Magnetococcus marinus MC-1: one gene and its partner. The protein of the gene in region 2 binds, or shares a complex with, the protein of the main gene of each other region. Links are inferred from orthologs where the notes say so. Each region holds a gene or a part of one and is shown on either strand. Other genes may lie near its edges.

Evidence for each region. The genes of interacting proteins can lie anywhere in the genome.
Region 1: the proteins of uvrA (region 2) and mfd are in contact, whole or in part, in a crystal structure (PDB 4DFC), measured with the Escherichia coli proteins. The link is inferred for Magnetococcus marinus MC-1 from one-to-one orthologs.

The regions. Positions count from the first base shown.
Region 1 is NC_008576.1:2,048,606-2,054,818, reverse strand. The notes cover bases 1,160-5,268. They hold mfd (transcription-repair coupling factor), read left to right. Parts: upstream 1,160-1,471; coding sequence 1,472-5,068; downstream 5,069-5,268. Other genes in these bases: MMC1_RS08420 (DnaJ C-terminal domain-containing protein), read left to right, coding at 5,214-5,268; MMC1_RS08430 (cytidylate kinase-like family protein), read left to right, coding at 1,160-1,309. In the rest of the region: MMC1_RS08435 (cytidylate kinase-like family protein), read left to right, coding at 1-602; more of MMC1_RS08430, read left to right, coding at 620-1,159; more of MMC1_RS08420, read left to right, coding at 5,269-6,032; MMC1_RS08415 (GGDEF domain-containing protein), read right to left, coding at 6,114-6,213. UniProt on the Escherichia coli protein: Couples transcription and DNA repair by recognizing RNA polymerase (RNAP) stalled at DNA lesions. Mediates ATP-dependent release of RNAP and its truncated transcript from the DNA, and recruitment of nucleotide excision repair machinery to the damaged site.
Region 2 is NC_008576.1:4,540,503-4,545,997, forward strand. What follows is about bases 679-4,069. They hold uvrA (excinuclease ABC subunit UvrA), read right to left. Parts: upstream 3,732-4,069; coding sequence 879-3,731; downstream 679-878. Other genes in these bases: MMC1_RS18555 (class I SAM-dependent methyltransferase), read right to left, coding at 679-769; MMC1_RS18565 (precorrin-2 dehydrogenase/sirohydrochlorin ferrochelatase family protein), read left to right, coding at 3,782-4,069. Also shown: MMC1_RS18550 (hypothetical protein), read left to right, coding at 1-24; more of MMC1_RS18555, read right to left, coding at 71-678; more of MMC1_RS18565, read left to right, coding at 4,070-4,420; 23S rRNA (uracil(1939)-C(5))-methyltransferase RlmD, read right to left, coding at 4,446-5,495. UniProt on the Escherichia coli protein: The UvrABC repair system catalyzes the recognition and processing of DNA lesions. UvrA is an ATPase and a DNA-binding protein. A damage recognition complex composed of 2 UvrA and 2 UvrB subunits scans DNA for abnormalities.

The DNA of each region.
Region 1 (6,213 bases), 2.5 Mb from region 2 along the record:
TTTCAGGTGAATATGGTGCGGGTGCTGAGGATGTGGCAAAACTGCTCGCCGAGCGGCTTGGCGTGCAATGTTTTGACCCCCCTTTGATGCAACGCATTGTAGAAGAAGCCCAAAGTAACTATGCCCTACAGGAGCGTCTGGACGAGTTAATGCCCAACAAGATCAAGGGCTGGCTCGCGACCTTCATGAAAAAAAATCGGGGCAAAGGAGAGATCTCCTACCTCCATTTGGTTAAGGCCATGATGGGCATTAGCGCTAAGGGTGGTGTTATTATCGGTATGGGTGCCCACCTCATTTTGTCTGACCGCCAAGTGTTTCGGTTAAAGGTTGAGGCGGGTCCTGATTACTGTTCAGGGCGGATTGCCAAAGCGACCGGTATTGATATTAAAGCGGCGGAAAAGATGTGCGCGCGGGTTGATCGTGAGCGCGTCAAATTTGTCAAGGAGATCTACGAGCGTTTTCCCACCGATGCCACCTACTATGATCTGGTGCTCAGTGCCGAAACCTTCTCACCACAACAGATGACAGAAATGGCCATCCAAGCCATGTGCCTAGCCAAGCTCGACATGCCTGCGACGTTGTGCAATAAGAAATCCAAGTAAGGGGGAAGGAGTAGATCATGAGCAACGCACGTACCCAGGCTCTGTTACAGTCCATTATGGGCGCGAAAATGTACCAGAGCAGCGACAAAGATGAGACCCCTTCCACGGTTCCACTCATCACGGTTTCTCGTGGGTTTGGTGCCAATGGCAGTGAAATTGCCGCCCGCTTAGCTGAACGGCTACAGGTCCCGCTGTATGATAAAGAGCTGATCAATGAGGTCACACGACAGGCCAAAGCTGATCCCTTTTTAACCAAACAGTTGGATGAGCGCATCTCGGGTGCCATGGCGGATTGGATTACCTCCATGTTCACCGGCCAATCGACCAGCCAAGATACCTTTAACTATTATATGGTTAAGGTTATCATGAATATTGCCCCACAGGGTGGTGTTATTGTTGGACGCGGCGCCCACCTGCTGCTTAGCCAGAAACACAGGGTCTTCAGACTGCGCGTCGAGGGTTCTTTGCATGTTTGTGCCGAGCGGGTCGCCAAACGCGAAGATATCAAGCTGAAAAAGGCTGAAAAGCGGGTCGTCCAAGTGGACAAAGAGCGCCGCGATTTTGTCGAGGGGCTGTATAAAAATCGCTCAACCCGCCACAACTTCTATGACATGGTGATCAATACGGATCTCTTTAAGCCCCAAGCCACGGTAGGTGTGGTGGAGTTGGCTTTGGCAGAGATGGGATTTGTCATTCCTAAAAAATAACCTGTCGCAAAGGTCTCTACATTCCAGGGGGGAGCACAAGCTCCCCCCTTTGCATGGATCTCAATTTGCACCGCAAGAGCGCTTATTTTTTCCTTTTAACCCAGCCATGGGTGGGGGATAATCAAGCCTTTAAGTAAACACAGCCAGTTTAAGTTGAATAACGTGACCGATCCCATCACCATACAAAAATTGCTGGATAAGCTTGACGGGCGCAAGAGCCCGCTCATTTTACCTGAACTGACCACTGGGGCTTCCAGTTGGTTGGCGGTGGAGTTGGCCTTGACGCAACCGGCTCCGGTGGTGCTGGTTACGGGCAAAGTTCAGCGGGCGGAATCCATCGCTCGTGAACTTCTTTTTTTCGGTGCCCAGCGCGGGGTCCATATCCTCCCTTTTCCCGCCTGGGAGACGCTCCCTTTTGAGCCCCTCTCCCCTTACGGCCCCCTCGTGGGGGATCGCTTAGCCACCCTTTCACGCTTGATTGGGTTGGGCAAGTCGGGTCCCATTTCCATTGGTAATGAGCTGGGGGATAGTCGCACGGTGGTGATCACCACCCCAGCGGCCATCATGCAACGGTTGATGCCAAAAGCGGTATTGGCCCGTTATGGTTTTGCCTTTTCGGTGGGGGATCAGCTTAATTTACCGCAATTTCGTGAGCTATTGACCCGCTCGGGGTACAACCCGGTTTCGCAGGTGTCGGAGCCTGGGGAGTATGCGGCGCGTGGGGGATTGATTGACCTCTTCCCCCCCGGTCGGGATGAGCCGGTACGGGTCGAGTTGTTTGGCGATGAGGTCGAGAGTATCCGCCTGTTTGATCCAAGCAATCAGCGCTCTTTAGACCCCATACCTGCGGTAGAGGTACTCCCGGTGCGGGAGGTTATTCTTAATGCCGACACGATAAGCTGTTTTCGCACTGCTTATCGTGAGGTATTTGGGGGCTATGCGGCGGAGGATTTGATCTACAAAGAGATTTCTCAAAACCGTACTTATCAGGGTATGGAGCAGTATCTACCGCTCTTTTATCCTGATCTGGACACCCTCTTTGATTATCTCCCCAAGCAGACGCTGTTTTTGATGGAACCCGATGTACCCAACCAGATTGAAGAGCGTGCGCGGGAGATTGAGGATCAACACCGTATCGCCTATCAGGCGGGCCAAGGCAATGAAAAGGGCTATGATGGCAGTAGCATGCGCTGCATTGCCCGCAACACCCTTTATTTAGATCAAAGAGAGCTGACGGAACGCCTTAAACCCTACCCGCAACTCTTACAAAGCGCCACGGGCAAACCGGCTCTGGACCTGGATCTACACCCCATCCCCCCCATTCAGGAGGGGGTGCAGGGTGCCGACCATAGCCAACAGGATGAGAAAAAAGCCACCGCCACGGTCATGGATCGCCTCTGTCGTCAGATCAGCTTATGGCAAAAGGAGCAGCGCCGCATCGGTTTTGTTTCTCGCACCATCGGCCAGCGGGAGCGCATGCGGGAGCTGCTGACCGACCATAAGGTGAGCGTGGTGGATGGCTCCAGTTGGTCCGCGTTGCTGCAAGCGGACCCCAGACAGCCCATGCTGCTGCTGGGGGATGTAAGTGATGGTTTTGAACATCCCACCCGCCATGTGGTGCTGATTAGTGAAGACAATGTTTTTGGGGTACGCATACGCCGCCGTCAGATAAGCCGTCGTTATTTGGATCAGTTAATCGCCAGCTTTGCCGACCTTAATGAAGGCGATGCTGTGGTCCATGTGGATCATGGGGTGGGTCGTTTTGGGGGGCTGGTATCGCTGGAGGTTGGTCAGCTTAAGAATGATTTTTTGCTGATTATCTATGCCGACGGCGACAAGCTGTATGTCCCTGTCGAGAACCTGGACCGGGTTGGTAAGCACTCTTCGGGTGAAGAGGTGCAGCTGGACAAACTGGGGGGCAAACGTTGGGCCAAGACCCGCGCCAAGGCGCGTAAGAAGATTTTGGAGATGGCTGAAGAGCTGGTGGCCATTCAAGCCCAGCGGGAGGCCACCCAAGGGGTGGTTTATTCGGGGCCGGATGCCCTTTATCAGGAGTTTGCCAGCACCTTCCCGTTTGAAGAGACGGTGGACCAGGCCAAAGCCATTGAGGCGGTGTTGGAAGATATGGCCTCACCCAAAGCGATGGATCGGCTGGTGTGTGGTGATGTAGGCTTTGGCAAAACCGAGGTTGCGCTACGGGCGACCTTCCGCGCAGCGATGGATGGCAAACAGGTGGCGATTTTGGTGCCTACCACCATTTTGGCCCAGCAGCACTATGAAAATTTTGCCAAGCGGCTGGCGGGCTACCCTATTAAGGTGGACATTCTCTCGCGGTTTCGCACACCAAAAGAGCAAAAGGCCACCATAGAAGCGGTTGGCCATGGCACGATTGATGTCATTGTGGGCACTCATAGGCTGCTGCAAACGGATGTTAAATTTAAGGATCTTGGTCTGCTGGTGGTGGATGAGGAGCAACGCTTTGGGGTGAGCCATAAGGAGCGCATTAAAAATCTTCGCGCTACTTTGGATATTTTGACCCTTACCGCTACGCCCATTCCCCGCACCTTGAACATGGCCATGGCGGGGGTGCGCGATATTAGTATTATTGCCTCTCCCCCAGCGGACCGGTTGGCCATTCGCACCATTATTACCCACTACGATAAGCAGCAGGTGCGTGAAGCGATTTTGCGGGAGCTCTATCGGGGGGGACAGGTTTTTTATGTTCACAATCAGGTGCAGGATATTGAGCGCAAAGCACAAGAGATTGCGGAACTGGTACCAGAGGCCCGGGTGGGTGTAGCCCATGGTCAAATGCGGGAAAACCAGTTAGAGAAGGTGATGATGGAGTTTTACCGTCAAACTTTCAACATTCTGGTATGTACCACCATTGTGGAAAACGGCGTGGATATTCCCACCGCTAATACCATCATTATTGATCGTGCCGACAAATTTGGTCTGGCTCAACTACACCAACTGCGGGGACGGGTGGGACGCAGCAAGCATCGCGCTTACGCCTATATGTTGGTGCCCCATTTACGGCGCTTAACCAAGCATGCCGAAAAACGCTTGGAGGCGCTGGAGAGCCTGGGTGAGCTGGGGGCAGGCTTTATGCTGGCGACCCATGATTTAGAGATCCGGGGTGCGGGTAACATTTTGGGCGATGAACAATCTGGGCAGATCAAAGAGGTTGGTTTTGAGTTGTACAATCAGATGCTGCGGGAGGCGGTGGTGGCCCTGCAAACGGCCCGGGCCCAAGGTCGGGATTTGGCCTCTACCACCCCTCTGGGGCAGGCTCCAGTGGATGAAGGTCCCGCACCGGTGGTACCCAGCATCAACCTGCATCTTTCCACCTATATTCCCGAGGAGTATGTGGAGGATGTGCATCAGCGTTTAACCCTCTACAAGCGCATTGCTGAACTCAAAACCTATGAGGAGTTGCAGGAGATGCGGCTGGAGTTGGCGGACCGTTTTGGTCCCCTGCCCGCAACGGTGGACCATTTGCTTTCGGTGATGGAGATCAAACGTCTCTGCGTTAAACTGCGCATTATCAAACTGGATGCAGGCCCTAAGGGTGGGACTTTCCAATTTGATGAACTTTTTACGGTGGAGATACCCCGTCTTATTGCCATGGTACAGCGGGAGGTTGGTCATGCCCGACTGGATCAGACCAGTCGCACCTTAATTCTTAGAAATCGCCCATGGAGCGAAGACAAGCAGCGCCTGCAAGAGGTCCGCGAGGCGTTGACCACCCTCATTTAGTCTGCCATCCCCTTCTGCCCGGCATGGATTCGTCCATGCCGGGCCTCTGTTTGGCCTATCCTTTGCACATTATCCGTCACTGGCTCCCCTGTTTTTGGGGGGAGTCTCCCTAAATGCGATCCTTCAGGATTTCAGGCGGTCCGGCATGGCGATGATGGAACAGGATTTTTACAGACGGCTTAATGTGCCCAGCAGCGCGACCCCTTTACAGATACGCGATGCCTATCGCCGTCTTGCCCGTCAATTTCACCCCGATGTGAGCCCCATCCCCCAGGCTGAAGATCTGTTCAAGGCGCTGGGCGAGGCGTATGAGGTACTGCGTGATCCCCAAAAACGCGCTCAGTATGATCGCACCCAGGGTTCTTATATCTGGCCAAATACCCGTCAGAGCCCACCAAAAAGTGGCACACCGGCAGGCAAACCGCATCATGTAGAGGCCAAACTGATTGTGCCACTAGAGGTTGCTTACCGGGGGGAGATTCATCAGGTACGGCTGAATTTACGGGAGCTTGGGGGGGATCGTCTGATTCAGGTACAAATTCCCAGAGGGGTGGTCCATGGTGACCGCATTCGGGTCTACAATCAGGTCCGCGCCAATCCGCTCAAAGGAATCAGCGGTGGGGACATTTTGTTTAATGTCGAAACCCCGCCTCACCCTCATTTCCAATTAGAGGGGTATGATCTCTACAGCAGCCTAACCCTGAGCCCCTGGGAGGCCGCTTTAGGCGAGCCGGTGCAGTTTAAATCGTTGGGCGGCACCATTCGGGTGCATATTCCGGCGGGTTCCAGTTCGGGCCAACTTATCCGTATCCGTGGTCGGGGGTTTCCCAAACCCGGGTTTGGTCAGTGCGGGGACCTCTATCTGCGTCTCAACATTGCCCTGCCCAAGCAGTTAAACAATGCCGAGAAACGTCTGTATCGAAAGCTTGCCAAAAAGTCAGACTTCAACCCTCGCGGCAACTAGGCGATTTTCACATGGTGCCCTTGGTGCCAAGGGCACGATTCACGCTGAAATAGGACAAACAACGCGCCTCTCGACGACCCTTTAGGCACGGATGATACAGCGGTTGCGCCCAGAGTGTTTGGCTTCATAGAGCGCCTCATCGGTCAATTTGAGCGTTTTATGAAAGTTGGGGTTACCATCA
Region 2 (5,495 bases):
CAATTGGTGATCCATCAACTCTAGCCCGATCGTTCATGAATCCCAGACGCTCTGGCTTGATCTTTGAATTTTAAGCCCCGCTTGCCGGGCTCTCTTTTTTCATCACCACCCACATCTCTTTATGGTAGAGATGGGGTATCTCTGGACTGTGGCGAAACAGATAATTCCGCGCCTGACGTCGCAACCAACCGCGCCAACCATAACCCTCTTCAGGGGTCATGCGGGGAAAGTCGATCTGCACCATCTGCATACCGTGCTGCTGGGCCTTTTGTTCGAGTAACTGCTGGGCATCGTGCAGGGAGAAAAACCATTTGTGGCGGTCGTGTTGATTTTTGGAAAGGGCGTAATATTTCATGGTGATCGGGCGTCCACTACAGAGCGCGTGATAAAAATCCCCCACGGGGTTGGGCAGAGAGAGAATCACATATGCCCGGCTTACCCGGCACATCTCATCCAGCATGGCGTGGGGGCTTTCCAGATGCTCCAACACATCGGTGCAGACCACACAGGCAAAGCTGTTATCGGCAAACGGCACCTGCCCATGGTCCAGATTGGCCACCACATCGGGATTACCATGTTCCGTATCCAGATCCACCCCAACATAGTGGGCCGTAGCGGGCACATGGTGGCGCAGGTGGCATTGCCACGCCCCTAGATCCAACACCGACTCCTGCAAGAGGGGGGTATATTTACGCCAGATATACTCAGCCCGGCTCACCCGATCATGGAAGGTGAAGTTGGTATGGTAAGTGGGCGTAGTGTGGGGCATGAGGTCATCCTGGATTGGGTCAACAACAAGCTTGCGGGTAAAGCAAGCGGTAAAAGGCCACACAGGTATAGAGGAAGCAGGCCGGTGGTCTTGGCCCATCATCCCTGTTTCATACCCCTAAGGCAACGCATTCACGCTGTAAAAAGGGCTTTAAATAACGACCGGTCCAGGAGACCTCGCAGGCCGCCACCTGTTCGGGTTGGCCCTCGATTAAAATCTGTCCTCCATGGCTGCCCCCTTCGGGACCGAGATCAATGATCCAATCTGCCGTCTTGATGACGTCCAAATTATGCTCAATAACCACCACCGTGTTGCCCGCCTCCACCAGACGTTGCAGCACCTCGACCAGCTTGCGAATATCATCAAAGTGCAGGCCGGTGGTGGGTTCATCCAAGATATAGAGGGTTTTGCCGGTTGAACGCTTGGAAAGCTCCCGAGCAATCTTGACCCGCTGCGCCTCTCCCCCCGAAAGGGTGGTGGCCGACTGGCCCAACCGCATATAGCTTAACCCCACATCCATTAAGGTTTGCAAGCGACCGCGCAGGGCGTGGTGGGCGTGGAAAAACGCTAAAGCCTCCTCAATGGTCATGTTCAAAATTTCGGCGATGTTTTTGCCTTTATAGTGGACCTCTAAACTCTCCCGGTTATAGCGGGCACCGTGGCAGACATCGCATTGAACAAAAATATCGGGGAGAAAGTGCATCTCAATCTTGACCAGACCATCCCCGGCGCAGGCCTCACAGCGTCCCCCTTTGACATTAAAGCTGAAGCGTCCCGATTTATAGCCCCTAGCACGGGCCTCTTCGGTAGCGGCCATCAGTTCGCGGATGGGGGTAAATAGCCCGGTGTAGGTGGCGGGGTTGGAGCGCGGGGTGCGGCCAATGGGGCTTTGATCCATGTGGATCACCTTATCCAACTGCGATAACCCTTCAATGGTGGTAAACTGACCGCTGGTCACCCGTGCATTGTGCAGACGCTGCGCCAGGGCGGGATAGAGGGTATCCAACACCAAGGAGGATTTACCCGAACCGGAGACCCCCGTAATACAAGTAAGCAGCCCCACCGGAATATGGGTGGTGACACACTGTAGATTGTGGGTCGAGACCTCTTTGAGGGTAATCAACCGCTTAGGGTCAACCGGGCGCCGTTGTTGGGGCACAGGAATGGTTTGCTGACCATTGAGATAGTGCCCGGTCAGGGAGTCGGGATGGGCCATAATCTCTGCCGGTGTGCCTGCGGCCACCACCTGCCCCCCATGTTCTCCGGCACCGGGGCCCATATCCACCACATAGTCGGCGGTACGAATGGCATCTTCATCATGCTCCACCACCACCACCGTGTTGCCCAGATCCCGCAAGCGCACCAGGGTATCGAGCAGCCGTTGGTTATCCCGCTGATGCAGGCCGATGGAGGGTTCATCCAGGATATAGAGCACCCCGACCAAGCCGGAACCAATCTGATTGGCTAAGCGAATGCGTTGGCTCTCCCCCCCGGAGAGGGTACCCGCTGTGCGGTCCAGAGTGAGGTAGTCGAGCCCCACGGCGATCAGAAAATTGAGCCGGTCGGTTACCTCTTTTAGGATGCGCTCTGCAATGGCGTGTTCCCGGGGGGTTAATTGCAGATCTTCGATAGCGCGTTGCGCTTCGCGCAGGGGCAGTGCGGTAAACTCCGCCAGATTACGGGACCCCACTTTGACATGCAGGGCCTCTTTACGCAGCCGCTTACCCTGACAGGCGGTACAGGGTGTGGCATTGCGGTATTGGCGATATTGTTCCCGTTGCTCTTCGGATTGGGTCTCCAGATAGCGCCGCTCCATGGTATGGATCACCCCTTCCCAGGGGCGGTGTACGGTGCGGGCGCGGCGAAATCCTTTCCAGCGAAACTTGACCTTCTCATCTCCTGAGCCGAACAGCACAATCTCTCGAAAGGGCTCGGGCAGCGCTTGCCAGGGCAGGTTTACATTGATCTCAAAGTGCTCTGCCAAGGTATAGAGGGACTCTTGCGCCATGCGTTGGGTCGGTTTAGCCCAGGGGGCAATGGCCCCTTCACGCAGGGAGAGGCTGGGGTTGGGCACAATCAGCTCTGGATCAAAAAACTCCTGGGTACCGAGCCCGTCACAGCTGGGACAGGCCCCAAAGGGGTTGTTGAACGAAAAGAGGCGTGGTTCAATCTCTGGATAGGAGATGTTGCAGTGAATGCAGGCATTTTTTTCGGAAAAGAGCCACTCCTGCGGGGTATCTTCCACGGTCTGCACCCGCGCGATGCCCTCACTTAACCGTAGGGCGGTCTCCAGCGAGTCGGCCATACGGGTTTGAATGTCTGGTTTAACAACCAAGCGATCCACCAGGATCTCAATGGAGTGTTTAACCTTTTTATTGAGGGTGGGGGTTTCGCCAAGGTCATAGGTTTCGCCGTCAATGACCACTCGGGTGAACCCCTGTTTTTGCAGCTCCAGTAGCTCTTTTTTGTACTCACCTTTGCGCCCTTGCACGATGGGCGCGAGCAGCAGCAGGCGGGTACGTTCTGGCAGTTCCATCACCGCATCCACCATCTGGCTGATGGTTTGGCTTTCGATGGGGCGACCACAGCCATAGCAGTAGGGGCGTCCAACCCGGGCATAGAGTAGGCGTAGATAGTCGTAGATCTCGGTGACGGTGCCCACCGTGGAGCGGGGATTTTTTGAGGTGGATTTTTGCTCAATGGAGATACTGGGGGCGAGCCCTTCGATGGCATCCACATCGGGTTTATTCTGTAGGCTGAGGAACTGTCGGGCGTAGGCAGAAAGGGACTCGACATAACGCCGCTGGCCTTCAGCGGAGAGGGTATCAAAGGCCAGTGAGGATTTGCCCGAGCCGGAAACGCCGGTGATCACGGTTAGGGCGTTGCGGGGGATCTCTACATGAATATTTTTCAGGTTGTGTTCCCGGGCACCACGGATAATGATCTTCTTTTCTTCCGACATTGTTTTAACGATTCCTTAACGCCACACCCATCCTCTATTCAGGAGAGATCATGGCCCACTATATGGCTGAATTGATTTTAACCGGTCGCCCGGTTTTAGTGATTGGCGGAGGTCAAGTCGCGCAGCGCAAATTACGCGGCCTTATGCCAAGCGGCGCTTGCATCACCGTTGTGGCCCCCCACTTGAGTGATGAGATTGCCCAGCTTGTTACCACCGGCCAACTGGAACATTGGGCTGAACCTTTTACCCCCACGCAGTTAGAGCCCCATTGGAGCCTGATCTTTGCCGCCACTGGCGATGGTGCGCTTAATCGACAAATCGCACTATTGTGCGCCGAGAAGGGTTATTTTTGCAACTCTGCCGATGGACCGGAGGTGAGTGGTTTTATTGTTCCGGCGGTGGTCCGTCGTGGGGATGTGACGGTGGCGGTGAGCACAGGGGGGTTGAGTCCCTCGTTATCGCGCCTGCTCAAAGAGCGCATTGAGGCTTGGTTAGAGCCAGGCTGGGGAGAGTTGGCGCAACTGTTTGGGGCTATGCGTCAAACCGTGTTGGCGCGCATACCCCATGCGGCGACGCGCTATCGCTTTTGGCGGCACATCGCGTTAGCGGCCCAGCAGGAGCAGCGTTTTAACCAGCAGACCGACAGCCGAGCTTGGTTTGAGAACAAGCTTGATCGGCATGATTACTAGGGTATTGACCCGTATGGCACACCCCTTATGATGGCCGTTTAAACAGGGCCACCACTTCCACATGGCTGGTCATGGGGAACATATCCAGGGGTTTAACCTGTTCCATGGTATAGCCGCCTGCGCAGAGAATGGCGGCATCGCGGGCAAAGGTGGCGGGGTCGCAGGAGACCCAGACGATGGTGGCTGGCCCCCCTGCGTCTTTGATCTGTTTGGCTAGGTTGACGGCCCCATCACGTGGTGGATCCACCACCATGGCATCCACTTGGTTTAGGGGGAGTGTTTTTAGCGCGGTTTCGCTAAACAGATCCATGGTTTTAAAGGTGACGGAGGGGTGTAGGGTGGTATTACTACGCCCTCGTTTGACGGCGGGTTCGTAGCTCTCATAGCCGGTTACACGGGTAAATTGACGAGCCAGGGGCAGGGTAAAATTACCGAGGCCAGAAAACAGGTCCAGCACCCGTTGCCCTTGGCCAATCCAGGCGAGCACTTGCTCGACCAGTTGGCGGTTTTGTTCAAAGTGGGCTTGGGTAAAGTCGCCGGGCATAAATTTTAGCTGGCTTTTGCCGTCGGGGCTGTAGCGGAGGGGCTCTTGTGAGATAAAGGGGGTAAGGTCCTCTTTACGGCCAGATTGGATCCACAATTGATCAATTTTATGGGTATGGGCAAAAGTGGTTAGAATCTCTTTATCTTTTGCGGAGAGTTTGCGCAGCAGGTGCAGGATCATACCCACCCCTTCATCCCCGCAGCTTAGATCCACTTGGGGGAGCCGCTCGCGTACGCTCAATTCGGACACCAGGGTACGGATGGGATGGATGAGGGCATCCAATTTAGGGTGGAGGATGGGGCAGTTGGGCAGGTCGACGATGCGTTTGCTTGCGGTTTGGTAAAAGCCGACCACGGCATGGTCTCTGACCCAGTATATTTTCAGGCCGCAGCGGCGGCGGTAGCCTGTTTCGGGTTGGGCGGATTGCAGGGGTTGCATGGGTGGGTTTTCAAATTTGCCGATGTGTTGTAGGGCTTCTTTGACCACGGCGGCTTTGAAGGTGTTGCGGGTGGTTTGGTTAACATGTTGCAG